2 regions of the Rhizobium sp. WW_1 genome follow, and region 2 is predicted to be linked to the other one. Evidence: riboswitches for the same ligand, from Rfam matches in the RefSeq annotation. Region 2 holds a riboswitch; the other holds the start of a gene.
What was found. Region 2 has a riboswitch for cobalamin ahead of BJ928_RS07820 (ABC transporter substrate-binding protein). Riboswitches for the same ligand answer to the same signal wherever they lie in the genome.

Region 1 (7,741 bases), on a different contig from region 2:
TGCCCGCCAAGCCCCTGCCTGCACCGGACCTGACGATCGCGCTCGCGCAGATGTGCAACGGCCCGCGGCAGGCGCTCGTTTCGCTCATGGTCGACATCGACCCGGTCGTCACAGCTTCGACCCCACAATCGAAGCCGGTCGAAATCAACGAGCTGAATTACCAGGATTTCTAAAGCGCGTAGCGATCCTTCAGATTCGCTCCTCGCGCTTCAGGTCTTTGATTCTTCGCACGTCGTTGTCGCAAAACCGCTGCACACTTTTGCGGGACATGCTTTAGCTTGGCGAGGCGGTTTTCAGGTCGATGCTATGCCTCGATCTGCACATCCGTCTTCGGGCGCGAGCAGCAGGCGAGGATATAACCCTCGTCGATCTCGTCATCGAGGATGCCGCCATTGTGGCTCATCTCGACTTCGCCCGAGAGCTTCATGACGCGGCATGTACCGCAAAGCCCGGATTCGCAGGCCGCTCCGATGCGCACACCGGCACCGCGCGCCGCCTGAAGCACGGTCTGGCCCGCGGCGCAGACGACATCCTTGCCGGCCATGGTGAAGCGGATCGTCGTCGCGGCCTCGCCGGAGGCATCGTCGGAAACCTCCGCAAGCGGCGTTGCAGCGTTCGCTGGCTGGAAGCTCTCCTGATGATAGCGCGACATGTCGAAACCATGCGCTTCCAGCATGGAGCGCACGGCGTCCATGAAGACTTCCGGGCCGCAGCAGAAGATCGTCCGGTCCATGAAATCAGGAGCCAGGAGACCGATCTTCGCCTTGTCGATGCGTCCCTTCAGCCCCGACCAGAGATCGGTGCGGCCACAACCCTCGACGATGAGGCCGAGATTGAGGTTCGGCATGAAGCGGGCGAGATATTCGAGTTCGGAGCGGAAAATGATGTCGGTCGGGCTGCGCGAGCAATTGACGAAGGTGATGTCCGACAGCGGCGCGATGTCGGCCATGTAACGCGTCATCGACATCATCGGCGTAATGCCGGAACCGGCGGAGACAAACAGGTACTTTTCGCCGGGATGACGGATATGGCTGAAATCGCCGAGCGGACCGAAAGCCTTGATGCGCATGCCCGGCTTCAGGTTCTCGAACATCCAGCGCGTGCCGATGCTGTCCTTCTGCGCCTTGACAGTCACGGCGACCGAAAAGGGCCGCGACGGTGTCGACGACAGCGTATAGGTGCGCATGACCGGCTCCGGAGCCGTCGGCAGCTCCAGCGTCACGAACTGGCCCGGCAGGTAGCGGAACCAGTTGTCCTTGTCGGAGCCGAATGTGAAGGTCATCACATCGGGCGCCTCGGGCGTGACCGAGAGACATTCGAGCAGATGCTGCCTGTCGCTCCAGGGCTGCATCTGGTCGAGGTGTCGATGGCGAAGGGAGGCGGTCATGTTCATACTCAGGCGACCGCCGACAGCTTGGCCTGATCGCCCTGCAGCCGGTTGATCATGAAAGTCGTGTACCATTCGACGAACTGCATGACGCCGCCTTCATGGATTTCCGAATAGGGACCGGGCTCATAGGCCGGCGAGCGGATGCCGAAGGCGTTTTCCTCGACGATGCGGCGGTCCTGGTCGTTGGTCTCGGTCCAGACGTGCGTCAGTTCTTCCAGATCGTAGTCGACGCCTTCGACCGCATCCTTATGGACGATCCACTTGGTGGTCACAGCGGTTTCCTCGGCGCTGATCGGCAGCACGCGGAAGGAAATGGCGTGATCGCCGAGCATGTGGTTCCATGTCGTGGGATAGTGGAACAGCAGCATGGTGCCGATGCCGTTGATCGTCACATCCGACGAGAGCGGACGCTTGACGGCGTTCTGGCCCGACATCGTGTAGCTTTCGGCACCTTCGATCAGCGGCATGCGGGCCGTGCGGAACTGGCCGTCCGGAGAAAGCTTGAATTCGCTCGGCAGGCCTGCGGCCTCGCAGCGCTGCCAATGTGCGGCGATCACCGGATCGTTCATCGCGCCCTGCACGCCGCTAACGGTCGGCGCTTCCGGGAAGGTGCGGCAAAGCTCGGGATGGTTGGCCGCGCAGTGATAGCACTCGCGGTTGTTTTCCCAGACCAGCTTCCAGTTGCCCTTTTCGATGATGGTGCTCTGGAAGGCGATCTTGGCTTCGCTGATGCGATGCGGCGCGATGTAGGGTTCGATGGTCTCGCGGACCGGAGCGAAATCCGGCGCGTTCTGCGCAAGGCAAATGAAGATGTAGCCGCCGACGCTTTCGCAGTGGACCGGCTTCAGCCCGTGCTGGCTCTTGTCGAAATCCTCCGCCATCTGGCGGGCGAAGAGCAGCGAGCCGTCGAGTTCGTAAGTCCACTGGTGATAGGGGCAGACGAGCTTTGCCGAGGAGCCGCGCTCGGTGTTGCAGACGCGCGAGCCGCGATGGCGACAGCTGTTGTGGAAAGCGCGGATGACCTGATCGCGACCCCGGACAATCACGACCGGGTAATCACCGATCTGGACGGTGAAGTAATTGCCCGCGCGCGGCACTTCGCAATCATGGCCGATGAACAGCCAGTCGCGATAGTAGATCATCTCCATATCGAGCTTGAAATAATCCGGATCGGTATAGAACGGTTGTTCGAGACTCAAACCCGTCCGGTGGTTCTTCAATTGCCGCAGAACTTTGCTGCCGATATCCATTTGCCTATCCTTCGCAGTACCGGGAGACGTGCAGAGGACATGCAGAGGCCATCGGGAATGGCCCAAAGCAATGTCCGACCGCCCGCCGCGGTCAGTAAACCATGTGTGCCCAAGGCTGGTTTCCGGGCTCTGGAGCGGCCCTGTTTCCAGAGCCCCATGGCACCTTCCCAGGCCGACCAGACCCAGTGGCTTTATCCGCCATGCCTCACTCCACCACCGTTGCGGGGGCAGCGCCGGATTTTGACCGGCTTCCCAATTCTCCGTCTCCCTAGCAAACGGCACCTTGAGATTGATAACATCATAGCGCCCGGCACCGGCGGCGGCTGCGCTGCAATGCGACATCGGCTTCGAAATTGACGACAGCCGAAACGGGGCAGCGGGACGGTTGCCCTTGCAGGCGATATAGAGAGGCAATTCAACCTCTTACATTCCGGTGCGGGACATGAGGGGGGTGCGCTGCCCGACCCTTGCCGATGACGCTTTATTCTGATTGCGACAGATCAACCAACCGAGGGCGATTGGGCGGCCGAAAGAGCTTGCAAAGCCGCCATCGCACGACCGGCATCGGCCGCTGGCACGAAGATGTGGTCATGATGGTAAGCCGCGACCACATTGGCGCTGATACCCTCGTTGCCGAGCGCCGTTGCGAAGGCAGCGGTCAACCCTACGGCCTCGAGAGAGGAGTGCACTTCGAGCGTTATCATGCGCATGGTGGGGGCCGCGGGAAATCCAGCCTCTCGGGCCGTCTCCAATGGAAGGATCAGCGTCACGCCTTCCTTTTCACGGAAGAATCCGAGCGGCCTCAGATGGATGTGGTCTGCCAACATCGACGCCGGAACGCTGCAATAGACGAATTCGCCCTCGGCAAGGCTCGGCTTCATGCCGGAAAGGAGCTGCTGGAGATCGGTAATTCCGGGCATGTTTCTCAGTCTCCTTAAAAGTGCAGCATCCCAGATGCGGTTAAGCTCGGCTCAAGCTATGTGATCTAGCATGTCGCTCAGAGACTAACATAGCGAGATCCGGCATGGCCAAACTCAGATATTTCGACGCTGGGAAGCCCGCCGACCCCGAACCGGCGCCAGTAGTGCCGACGACAGGGCACAGCGAATTCCTGCGCACGGGGCGCATCAACCGGAACAGGCCGCACTGGCTTGCCGAAGAGCGGGAATATCTCAGTCACGAACACGTGGCCGAGCGCACGGCGCTGAAGCTCAGGGATGCCGGCGAAAAGACGCATGACCGGCTCAACAGCTTCCACAAATCAATCCGTTTCCCGAAGCTCATCTTCCATCACACGCTGAAGGACACGCCGCATCTCGGCTATTGCCACGTGACAGCCGCGCGGACACAGTTCGCACAATATGAGCAGGTGAACTGGGCGTTCTATATCGCCAATTTCTTTGCCCGTATCGGCCAGGAAGAGAATTTCTTCGAAGACATCAGCCTCAAATATTCTCGGATGTATTTCGCCGTCGCCGTTCACCCGGACAAGCAGGCTGAGGACAAGAAGCTGACGATCAATCGCGACATTCGCGGCAACGGCGTACTGTTCCACACCCACGATCCGCAGATCGCCATCCGCAACGTTCTATTGCTTGGCGCCCGCAACGAGCAGCTTCGCGACATCATTCGCCAGCTTTGACGATTGATCCGAAAACTCGAAGGGCATAAGAACGGCCTGAACTGCAAGCAGGCAGGCCATGGCACGACACATAGACATTCTCGAACATCCGCAAACCGCGATCGACGTCGCCACGGCAACCCTCGCCGAGGGTCTGCCGATCGGGCTGCCAACGGAGACGGTCTACGGCCTTGCCGCCGATGCCACCAATCCCGCCGCCATCACCCGGATCTACGAGACCAAGGGGCGTCCGCGCTTCAATCCGCTGATCTGCCATATGAGCGATCTCGCCATGGCCGAGCGCTATGCCATCTTCGACCCCATCTCGCGTAAGCTCGCGGAAGCCTTCTGGCCCGGCCCGCTGACGCTGGTGCTGCCGCTCAAGCCCGATAGCGGCATCCATCCGCTGGCAACAGCCGGACTTGATACGGTCGGCATCCGCGTGCCCAAGGGCTTTGCCGGCGAGCTGATCCGTGCCTTTGACCGACCGCTCGCAGCACCAAGCGCCAACACATCAGGCAAAATCAGCGCCACCAGCGCCGATCATGTCGACGACGATCTCGGGGAACGCATTACCCTTATTCTCGATGCCGGGGCTTCGGTCGTCGGCGTGGAGTCGACCATCGTCAAGGTCGAGGATGGCGAGATGCGCCTCTTGCGGCCAGGCGGTCTCGCAGCGAGCGAAATCGAGCGCGTGGCCGGCAAGAAGCTCAAACGCAAGAAGAAGGCCTCGGCCGCCATCGAGGCGCCTGGTATGATGGCTTCACATTATGCACCCGGAGCAGCCGTGCGGCTCGACGCGACGGAGGTTTCCGCAAACGAGACGCTGATCCGCTTCGGAACGCCTGACATTGCCGGTATCGGTGAGGCGGTTGCAGTGCTGGATCTGAGCACATCGGGCGATCTCTCAGAAGCCGCCGCAAACCTCTTCGATTTCATGAAGCGCGCCGATGCCACAGGTGCGGCCACGATTGCCTTTTCGCATATTCCAGACGAAGGCCTCGGCGAGGCGATCAACGACCGGCTGCGTCGCGCGGCCGCGCCCAGAGAATAAATCAGCCCGACACCATCAGGCAAAGGACACGCCATGAGCAGCTCCGCCCTCTCTTCCGACCTTCTCGATCGCTTCGCCGCCATCGTCGGTGAAAAACATGCCGTACGGGATGCTGCGGAAATCGCGCCGCATCTCGTCGAAAATCGCGGCCTCTATCACGGCGCTTCGCCCCTGCTGCTCAAGCCCGGCTCGGTGGAAGAGGTGTCGGCGATCCTGAAGCTTGCCAGCGAGACCGGCGCGGCCATCGTTCCGCAGACCGGCAATACCGGTCTCGTCGGGGGGCAGACGCCGCGCGAGGGCGGCTCCGACATCATCCTGTCGCTGGAGCGCATGAACCGCGTTCGCGATATCGATCCGGTCGGCAATACCATGATCGTCGACGGCGGCTGCATTCTCGCCGATGTTCACAAGGCGGCAGCCGAGCATGGCCGCATGTTCCCGCTTTCGCTCGGCTCCGAAGGCTCCTGCCGCATCGCCGGCAACCTTTCGACCAATGCCGGCGGCACGGCCGTTCTTGCCTATGGCAACATGCGCCAACTGTGCCTCGGCCTCGAAGTCGTGTTGCCCACGGGCGAGATCTGGAATGGCCTGCGCCGCCTGAAGAAGGACAATACCGGCTACGATCTGCGCGATCTCTTCATCGGTGCAGAAGGCACGCTCGGCGTCATCACCGGCGCGGTGCTAAAACTCTTTCCGCAGCCGCTCGGCCATCAAGTCGCCTTCGCCGGTCTGCAATCGGTCGACGATGCGCTGACCCTGTTCAAGAATGCCTCGAGCCTGTGCGGCACGGCGCTGACCGGTTTCGAGCTGATGCCGCGCCTCGGCGTCGAATTCACGACGCGCCATATCCCCGGCGTGCGAGATCCGCTGGAGACGGCGCATCCCTGGTATGTGCTGATCGATATCTCCACCTCGGATTCGGCCGAGACGGCCGAGCGGATGATGTCGGCGCTGCTCGAGCAGGGCTATGAGGCCGGCCTGATCCAGGATGCAACCATCGCCAGCTCGGAAGCGCAGCAGAAGGCGATCTGGCACATGCGCGAGAGCATGTCGGATGCGCAGAAGCCCGAGGGCGGTTCGATCAAGCACGACGTTTCCGTGCCGGTGGCGCAAATTCCGCAATTCATGCAGGAAGCGGCAGCCGGCGTAATGGCGGCGATGCCCGGCGCCCGCATCTGCGCCTTCGGCCATATGGGGGATGGCAACATCCACTACAACATCTCGCAGCCTGTCGGCGCCGACAAGGCTGAGTTCATCGGCCGCTGGCGCGAGATCAACAAGATCGTCCACGGGCTGGTGCTGCAGCATGGCGGCTCGATCTCAGCCGAGCATGGCATCGGCCAGCTGAAGCGCGACGAGTTGGCATCCATCCGTTCGGACATCGAGATGGACCTGATGCGCCGGATCAAGACGGCCTTCGACCCGGCCGGGATCATGAATCCTGGAAAGGTATTGAAGGTTCAATCCTAGACTGTCACGACGACCCTTTCCGAGGCGAAGCAGCCGATCTGGCAGGAGATAATCGTGCCGTCGGCATCGATGTCTTCGCCCGCATAGGCAAGGACCGGCGCGAGACGCGATTGCTGAAGCATTCTTGCCTCGGCTTCCGTGGGCATGCGCGCGGTGATGTCGGTGGAGCGGCGCCAATAATCCATGACGCCATAGTCCTTCAGCGCCGCCGTGAATGAGCCCGTTACAGCGAACTTCTCTGCCAGACCGAGGAAGCGTTGCGCAGCGCAGCTGCGCATGACCACCGAGACCGGAAGAGCATCGGCATAAGCGACCACGCACATGTCGAGCACCGCCTCGCCCGGCTGCAGGTTCAGCCTTGCGGCGATATCGGCGGTTGCCGGAACCTCCCTCGCGGAGAGAACCTTACGCGTGAGGTGGGCGTCCGTCGCGGTCAGATCCTTGCTGAATCGTACCTTGTCGCCCAGCTGGAAGCGAACTGGCATATCGGCGCGGACATAGGCGCCGCTGCCGCGTGCGACACGCAGCAGCCCCTCCCCCTCCAGCTCGGCGATCGCACGCCGCATCGTCACCCTGGAGACGCCGAATTGTTCGGACAAAGCGCGCTCGCTCGGCAAGCGGCTGCCGGGAGGATGCTGGCCACCGTCGATGGCGCGCCGGAGTGCCGCGGCAACGGTCGCCCAGCCTCCAGCAGTTTTTATACCTTCACCCTGTCGATTTTTCTCGTCCATCACAATACTGTCGCCTTGAAATTGGTATATACCAATTTATAAAGATCTCGATCGTTTATGGAAGGGTTCCGCATGGTCGACAAGCGCATATATGTGACATCAGTCAGCAGCAGCGGCGTGCACGAGTTCAGCAAGCAGACCAAGGATCATATCCAGCTACTGACCGGGCTCGGCGTGGAGGGTGACGCGCACATGGGCGTCACGGTGAAGCATCGTTCCCGCGTC
Region 2 (7,741 bases):
GACTGTATTCTGCTCAACGGCCGCAACAACGAGGCGGAATGGCATCTCGTCAGCGCCAGCAAGTCGGCGAAAATCGCTGTTTCCGGGCCGATTTCGAGCCGTGACTTCCAATCCGTCAGTGCTTTCACCTATCAGGGCCACGGCATCGGCCTTCTGCCATCGAACTATTGCGACGAGCGCATCGAGCGCGGCGAGCTTGTCCGTCTCCTGCCGGAATGGTCTTCGCCTGAGATCTTCGTCCATGCCGTCTACCAGACCCGCCGCTTCTTGCCGTCGAAACTGCAGGCTTTTCTGGACGCCTTGCGGGCCTGGAAGTCGCCGCTCTGGATACCGCTGCGTTGACAACCACGCAGCACATAAGAGACCGGTGACGCAGCCGTTGACCGGTGGATTGGCAACCCCTGGGGAGTTTGACTAGAGTGCCGGGCGTCGGCAGACAACTATGAACCGGCGATAGACGAAGGTTCGCAGCCTGTTTCTCAAATTTGCGTTCTTCCGCTGCGCCCTGGCGATGGGCGCGTGCGACTGCAATTGAATATCCGCAAAGCCGGCATCTGCAAGAAGCGGGATCAGCGTATCCGAGCGTAGCCCGCCGCCGAAAGGCAATGCTTCCATGATACGGGCATGGCGGCTGCTGAGCGCGCCATCATAGTTCTTGTCGGCGCCGATCAGGCGGTCGATCAAGCGTATCAGCAGCGTTGCAACCCTGCCGCCTGGCTTCGGCGCAGCCCAATCGCCATCGAAGATCACGAGGCGCCCACCGGGCTTCAGCAAGCGACGCCATTCCTTCAGGGCTTCCTCCGGTCGTGTCAGCGTCCAGACCAGATGCCGGCAGACGATCGCATCATAGGCTTCGTCCGGTTCCATGGTCTGTTCGGCATCCGCCAGCAGAAAGCGCAAACGCGGCTTGCCCGCATGCTTCCGGCGCGCGACGGCAAGCATTGCCTCGGAAAAATCGAGTGCCGTCACGTCATGACCGAGATCATGGATCAGGCGGGTGACTTCTCCTGTGCCGCAAGCAAGTTCCAGCACGCGCTTCGGCTGGGGACCGAGCGCCGCGCGGATCGGCTCCTGCCAGGCATCGGCCTCGGGGCCAGGCGCGATTTTATGCCCGAAGGCAAGATCGAAGGTTTCAGAGCGCTTCGACCAATAGTCCCTGATCTCCTCCTTGAGATCGAAATTGGCGCCGTCCATGCAATCAACCTGCCATGTATTGAATGTTGCAGCGGCCGTGGACCGAAGATTTCTGCACATGCGCACGCACGCCGAAAACCCGTTCGATCAATTCCTGCGTCAGCACGTCTTCCGGCGGGCCGGCCGCGACCACCTCGCCCTTCTGCAGCACGGCGAGACTGTCACAAAACATCGCCGCAAGATTGAGATCGTGCAGCGCGACGATCGATGTAACGTCAAGCCTGGAGACCAGGCCAAGAATGTCGAGCTGATGCTGGATATCGAGATGGTTCGTCGGCTCGTCGAGCAGAAGCTCGCTCGGTGTCTGGGCAAGCGCCCTTGCAATATGGACCCGCTGCCGCTCTCCACCGGAGAGGGTTTGCCATAATTGCCCAGCGCGGCTCTGCATGCCGACGCGAACAAGCGCATCCGAAACCGCCGCATCGTCTTGAGCGCTCCAGGCCGACAGGGGGCCGCGATGCGGCGTGCGACCGAGGCGCACCACGTCCATCACGGTCACTTGCGTATCGGTTGTCGCCTGCTGTTCAACGAGCGCGATGCGGCGGGCAATATCGCCGCGCGAAATCGAGGCGATATCGCTGCCGCCAAGCCGGATGACGCCGCTCTTGACCTTGCGCAGCCGGCATATCAGCCGCAGCAGACTGGATTTTCCAGAACCGTTCGGCCCGAGAAGGCCGAGGACTTTGCCCTTTTCGACCGTCAGGCTGACGCCGTTGACGATCAGACTATCGCCGGCCGCAAACGTCACCGTGTCAACCGCGATGCTCATGCCGTCCTCCGGGCGCGATAGAGAATAAGGGCGAAGGCCGGAGCTCCGAAGAGGGCGGTGACGACGCCGATCGGCAGGATCTGCTGGGGAATGATGATGCGCGAGATGATATCGGCAGCAACCATGAAAATGGCGCCGGCCAGCGCCGCCGCCGGCAGCAGCCGATCATGGCTTGGTCCAACCACAAAACGCGCTGCATGTGGAATGACGAGCCCGACGAAGCCAATCGAGCCGACGATGCTGACGACCGCCGCGGTCATCAAGGCCGTCACGCCAAGCAGGACGATCTGCGCTCGCCGGACCGCAATCCCGAGCGAGGCCGCCGCATCCGTGCCGAAGATGAAGGCATCGAGTACCCGGACATGCGCCATGCAAACGGCAAAGCCGATGATGGCGACAGGTCCGGAAAGATAGACGTCCGGCCAGCGCACGCCGCTCATGGAGCCGAGCAGCCAGAACATGACGCCCCTCGCCTGCTCGGCATTGGCCGAGGTGGTGACGATATAGGAGGTGAGCGCATTGAAAAGCTGCGAGCCGGCGACGCCGCAGAGAATGATGCGCTCGCTCGTGCCGCCGACGCCGGCGGCAAGCAGACCGACAAACAGGAAGGCCGCGACCGCGCCGAGAAAAGCGCCGCCGGAGAGGCCCAGAATGCCGTAACCGAGCCCGAGGATCATGATGCAGACCGCGCCGGTGGAAGCGCCGGCGGAAATGCCGAGCACATAGGGCTCGGCAAGCGGATTGCGCAGCAGGGCCTGCAAAACCACGCCGCACAGCGCCAGCGACGCACCGGCGCTCGCCGCGACAAGCGCGCGGCTCAACCGATAATCCCAGACGATCCCCTGATGGATCCGGCTGAGTTCGAAGCCCGTGCCGAACAAGCGGTTCGACACGGCCTTCGCAGTGGTCGACAGCGGAATCGAGATCTCGCCGATCGACACGGCGAGACTGATCATGAAAGCGAGGAGGACGACCGCAGCCATGGCGAGCGCCCAAAGCGCCCACCATGGCCGACGTTCTGCAACGAGGCTCATATTTTACTGTGCCAGACCGAAGGACTTGATGCCCTTGGCCAGGATTTCGATACCGTCGATCGTCCGGATGGTCGGGTTCATCGACTGCGCATCCATCATGACGAAATGCTTGTTCTTGACGGCATCGAGCTGGCTGGTGACGGGATCTTTCTCAAGGAAGTCGACCTTGACCTTCGGGTCGTCGGCCGCGTAGCGGCGGCGATCCATGGTGGCGATGACGATCACGGCTGGATTGGCCTGTGCGATCGTCTCCCACCCTACCAGCGGCCATTCCTCTTCGGTCGTGACGACATTGCGAGCGCCGATCGTCTTCAGAATATAAGCCGGGGCGCTGTTCTTGCCGGCGATATAGGCATCGCCGCTGACTTCCTTGCTGGAGAACCAGAACACGATCGGCAGATCCTTCGCCTTGGCTCCGGCAATCGAGGCAACAGCATCCGCCTCGCGCTTCTTCAGGTCCGCGATCAAGGCATCGCCGCGATCCTTAACGTCGAAGATCTGAGCGAGTTCATCGATCTCCTGGTAGACCAGACCCATCGTGAACAGCTCCTTGCGCACGCCATCGCCGCCATCGGTATTGACCTTGGCGACGCAATCCGTTGGGGCGACGTAGGTATTGATTCCGAGCTCGGAAAACTGCTGGCGCTTGCCCACGGAGCCCTGTGTGCCGACATGCCATTCGAATTCGGCAGCCACGAGATCCGGCTCCTTGCCGACCACGGATTCGAAGCTCGGATCGTTGTCGGCAAGCCGGGGGATCTTGGCATTGGCTTCGGCATATTGCGGCAGAACCGGGCCGACCCACACGGCCGTTCCCGCAATCTTGTCGGCAAGGCCGAGCGAAAAGAGGATTTCGGTCATACCCTGGCCGATCGAAACGATCTTGGCCGGCGCTTTCTGGAAGGTGACCTTCTCGCCGCAATTATTGATCGTGAGGGGATATTGGGTCGCGGCGAAGCCGGACGCGGCAAACCCGGTCAGCCCGAGTGCAAATGTAATGGTCGTCAAAAAATGGCGCATGAAAGATCTCGATAGGACAAGGAAACTGGGCGGTGTCAGCACAATCGCGCTCAGGCAGGTCGCCGCCGGTTGCGAAGATCCCAATCAAGGCCGAAAAAGCTCGGATAATGTCGAAGGCGCAGGTCAATCATTCTCTGTCCTTTCCGAGCATCCCCGCCCGGCTGATTGGATCGTGATCGACGGCAGGTCTCCTGGCTCGCGGATATCTGACGATCATCTGCCTTCCCGCAAGCTTGGCTGCAGTGGCATGGCTCAAAGCCTCTGGAGCGAGCCGGAAAAGGTCACCCCGGGATGATCGGCAATCCGCTTACAGTTGCGGGGGCAGCCACGGTCTAGGTCCCTCTTGGGTCGCCCTCACCGTGTTCCCTATTAATCCCCGCGGAGTCTTCCTTGGGGAACCGTCGCGTCCAGTTATTCCGGACGGACCCTTCCCGTCAAGAACGCATGGATAGTAAAGAGGAAGGGGCACATCATGCTCATTGCCAACGGCCCCAGCAATGCTAAGCCGCCTCGGCCTGCTCCACACGATTTCTTCCGCCCGCCTTCGCCCGGTAAAGCGCCTTGTCGGCGGCTTCGAGCACATGCTTGAAATCCGTGGTCGGCTCGAGCGAGCAAGCAATGCCGATGCTGACGGTGACATGGACGGCGTCCTGATCGAACATCAGCATCGTCGTCTCGATATCGCTGCGAATTTTCTCCGCAACGGCGGCGGCCGCCCTCATGTCGGTGTTCGGCAACAGGACGACGATCTCTTCGCCGCCATAGCGGGCCGCGATATCGGTTTTGCGCACGGTTTGCCGGATGACATCCGCCACCCGCGCCAGAACGGTGTCGCCGAAGGAATGGCCCCAATTGTCGTTGATTTTCTTGAAGTGATCGATATCGAGCATGATGATCGAGAAGGGAATGCGCCGCACACCGGCTTCCTTGCTGCATCGATCGCCTTCGCGCTGCAGCACCCGGCGGTTGGGAAGCCTCGTCAGCGGATCGAGGGTGGCTTCATTCTCCAGCGCGCGCTGGATGCCGATGCGATATTGCTCCCGCTGCAGCAGATCCGACAGCAGCATGACGCCAAGAATATTGACGATCGTCACCGGGAGCGCGGCCGAAAGGAGAAGCGCGCGCGCAACCACCCACGGCAGAAAGAGGAGAACCACGAGCGACGTGCAGGTCGCCAGGCCGAACAGGGCCGATCGTTTCCATCCCGTGCCGGTCCATTGCCGCGGCAACAGGCTGAGCGCATAGCCGGCGGCCGCGACGATCGCGATACCGGCAACACCGCCCATGGCGCCCATCCCGCCGACCATGAAGCGAAACAGGGCCATCATCGCGGCGGCCACGATCGTTCCCAGCAGGCCGCCGTAGATCGGTATGAGGACAAGCAGGATCGAGCGGCCATCCTGAATGACGCCTGGCATCCACTGTATGGGATCGCCCATCGACAGGATACCGACCAGCCCGAACAACAGCCCGACGGCAGCCGATTTCAAAGCGCCGCGCTCGACGATGCGGATCACCCAGGAATAGGCATAGACAATGATCGCCACCTGGCCGAGGACGCGAATGAGCGAGACCAAATGTGTTTCAATTTCCATTGCTATTCCCAGTCCTCGCGACTAGCCGTAACGAATGACCGGTATCGGCATAGTCGAAGTCGATGCCGGATACCATGCGATCTCCGTAAAATGGTTTACCAAGCCTCTCGCTGATTGGCGGCCTGGCGATGGTGTTCGGACGGGAATTGTGGGCGGAGGTCATCGTCGCAATCGAACTTCTGAAGCAATGCGTCTCAATATGGCTGTCTCCGGATTCTGTCATGCGAGCCAGGCGATATCGGGCGCGGCCGATAGATCCGAATGGTCAACGCTATCTGGCGCCGCGCGCCTGGCGATCAAGAGCTGCCGGTCAATTTGGCATTCCGCTGGGCGTTTCGACGCTGTCGGTGCTGCGCTGTCATCGATGTCCGCAAACTTTGCGGCGGCACGAATTGACGCATTGCGCTTGTAATGAGCCTGTCCTATGACTGCAACCTTATCCGCGGGATGCGGGTGGTGGGGACAAGAATGCGGAAGACAATTTCGCGTACATGGCAGTGGAGTGCGCGCATCGTCTGCGCCATGGCGCTGTTGCTTGTCGGCTTTGCCCATCAGCCGGTCGTCGCCACGGCGGATGAGATATCTCCCATAGAACTTGCGCAATACAGGCTGCCGGACGGGTCCCTGCCCATTCTCTGCATCACCTACAAGGACGCGGACGGCAAGGTGCATGGAAAAGCCTATGCGCCCGGGTGCGAAGCCTGCCGGATCGCTTCCGCCGCGGTTCTGCCCATACCTCCGACCGAGATTTGCGAACGCCTCGCCTCTCAGCGCGGAGAGACCGTCGTTGCAAGATCGGAAGCCTTCCATCGGCAGCTTTATCCACCGAACACCGGCCCAAGGGCGCCACCCATCCTCGACATCGTTGGCTGAACCGGCGTTGCGGCTTTTGTCGTGACGCCCGCCGTCAACGGCTGCCGTCATGCGCGACCTTCAAGTCGTGAAATCCGAGGATTGGTGTTTTCCGCAAAACTTCGCCGAACGAGCCGCTGCGGCCGCTCACGCGAAGCAGGCGCATTTCAAACGGCGAACAATCGCCGCCCCTCCCCGGATCGATCGCTTGCGGCAGCCCGCCGATCTTCGGAGGATTTTCATGTCTGCCTTTACCGCTGCTGAACCTGCTGTCGCAGCTACCCATAATATCTCACTCTATCGTGCAATCTGGCGCTGGCATTTTTTCGCCGGTCTTCTCGTCATTCCCTTCATGCTCAATTTGGCAATCACCGGGTCTTTGTATCTCTTCAAGGATCAGATTGCCGACACCTTCTATTCGCATCGCTATCTCGTTGCCGAGACTGGCACGATGCGGCAGCCGCAGCAGATCGTCGATGCCGCACTCGCAGCCTTTCCCGGCGCCCGCGCAACCTCCTATCATGAGGCATCGGCGCCAGACCGCTCGGCCTGGGTCACGGTCTCCAGGGACGGCCAATCGACCATCGTCTACGTCAATCCCTATGACGGCAGCATCCTGGGCTCGGTCGGCTCGAAGCAGGAGTTCGGCTGGGTCGTCAAGCGTATCCACAGCCTCGAATATTTCGGCGAATGGACCAACCGTCTCATCGAGATCGCGGCAGGCTTCGCCCTCGTCCTGGTGGTGACCGGTATCTATCTCTGGTGGCCGCGCCAGCAGGCCGGAGGCGTGCTCACGGTTCGCGGCAATCCATCACGGCGCGTCTTCTGGCGCGATCTGCATGCCGTGACCGGCGCCCTCGCAGGCGTCCTCATCTTTTTCCTGGCCTTCAGCGGCATGCCCTGGTCCGGCTACTGGGGCGCCAATGTCAATACCTGGTTGACCGCCCACAATTTCGGAACGCCGGCCGCACTCTGGGATGATGTGCCGAAATCGACGAAGGTCACGCAGGATGTCGTCGGCCGCGCCGGCTGGGTGGTCGAGAATGCGCCCGTTCCGCTCTCCGATATCGCCGCGGCGCAATCGGCAAAGCCGATCGGCCTGAACAGGGCCGTCCACATCATGCACGGTCTGGGCATGGTGGCCGGTTCAGACCTTGCCATCCCGACAGATGAAACCGGCGTCTATACCGCAAGTCACTATTTCGGCGATCTCGGCGAGGAGCGAACTGTCCATATCGACCAATATTCCGGCAAGCCACTCGTCGATATTTCCTACG

Region 1: linked by a shared signal. The riboswitch ahead of BJ928_RS03330 (aromatic ring-hydroxylating dioxygenase subunit alpha) and the one ahead of BJ928_RS07820 (ABC transporter substrate-binding protein) in region 2 are both predicted to bind cobalamin.

Annotation. Positions count from the first base shown of each region.
Region 1 is NZ_RAIN01000001.1:701,747-709,487, forward strand. It holds gene BJ928_RS03320 (GH25 family lysozyme) at 1-173, shown strand, start outside; gene BJ928_RS03325 (hybrid-cluster NAD(P)-dependent oxidoreductase) at 305-1,393, opposite strand; gene BJ928_RS03330 (aromatic ring-hydroxylating dioxygenase subunit alpha) at 1,396-2,640, opposite strand; cobalamin riboswitch at 2,736-2,941, opposite strand; gene BJ928_RS03335 (ACT domain-containing protein) at 3,141-3,560, opposite strand; gene BJ928_RS03340 (DUF6656 family protein) at 3,665-4,282, shown strand; gene BJ928_RS03345 (L-threonylcarbamoyladenylate synthase) at 4,341-5,315, shown strand; gene BJ928_RS03350 (FAD-binding oxidoreductase) at 5,349-6,785, shown strand; gene phnF (phosphonate metabolism transcriptional regulator PhnF) at 6,782-7,516, opposite strand; gene BJ928_RS03360 (MOSC domain-containing protein) at 7,589-7,741, shown strand, end outside.
Region 2 is NZ_RAIN01000002.1:74,888-82,628, forward strand. It holds gene BJ928_RS07800 (LysR family transcriptional regulator) at 1-342, shown strand, start outside; gene BJ928_RS07805 (class I SAM-dependent methyltransferase) at 415-1,194, opposite strand; gene BJ928_RS07810 (ABC transporter ATP-binding protein) at 1,199-1,963, opposite strand; gene BJ928_RS07815 (iron chelate uptake ABC transporter family permease subunit) at 1,960-2,997, opposite strand; gene BJ928_RS07820 (ABC transporter substrate-binding protein) at 3,001-4,017, opposite strand; cobalamin riboswitch at 4,181-4,435, opposite strand; gene BJ928_RS07825 (diguanylate cyclase) at 4,518-5,612, opposite strand; gene BJ928_RS07835 (hypothetical protein) at 6,081-6,485, shown strand; gene BJ928_RS07840 (PepSY domain-containing protein) at 6,706-7,741, shown strand, end outside.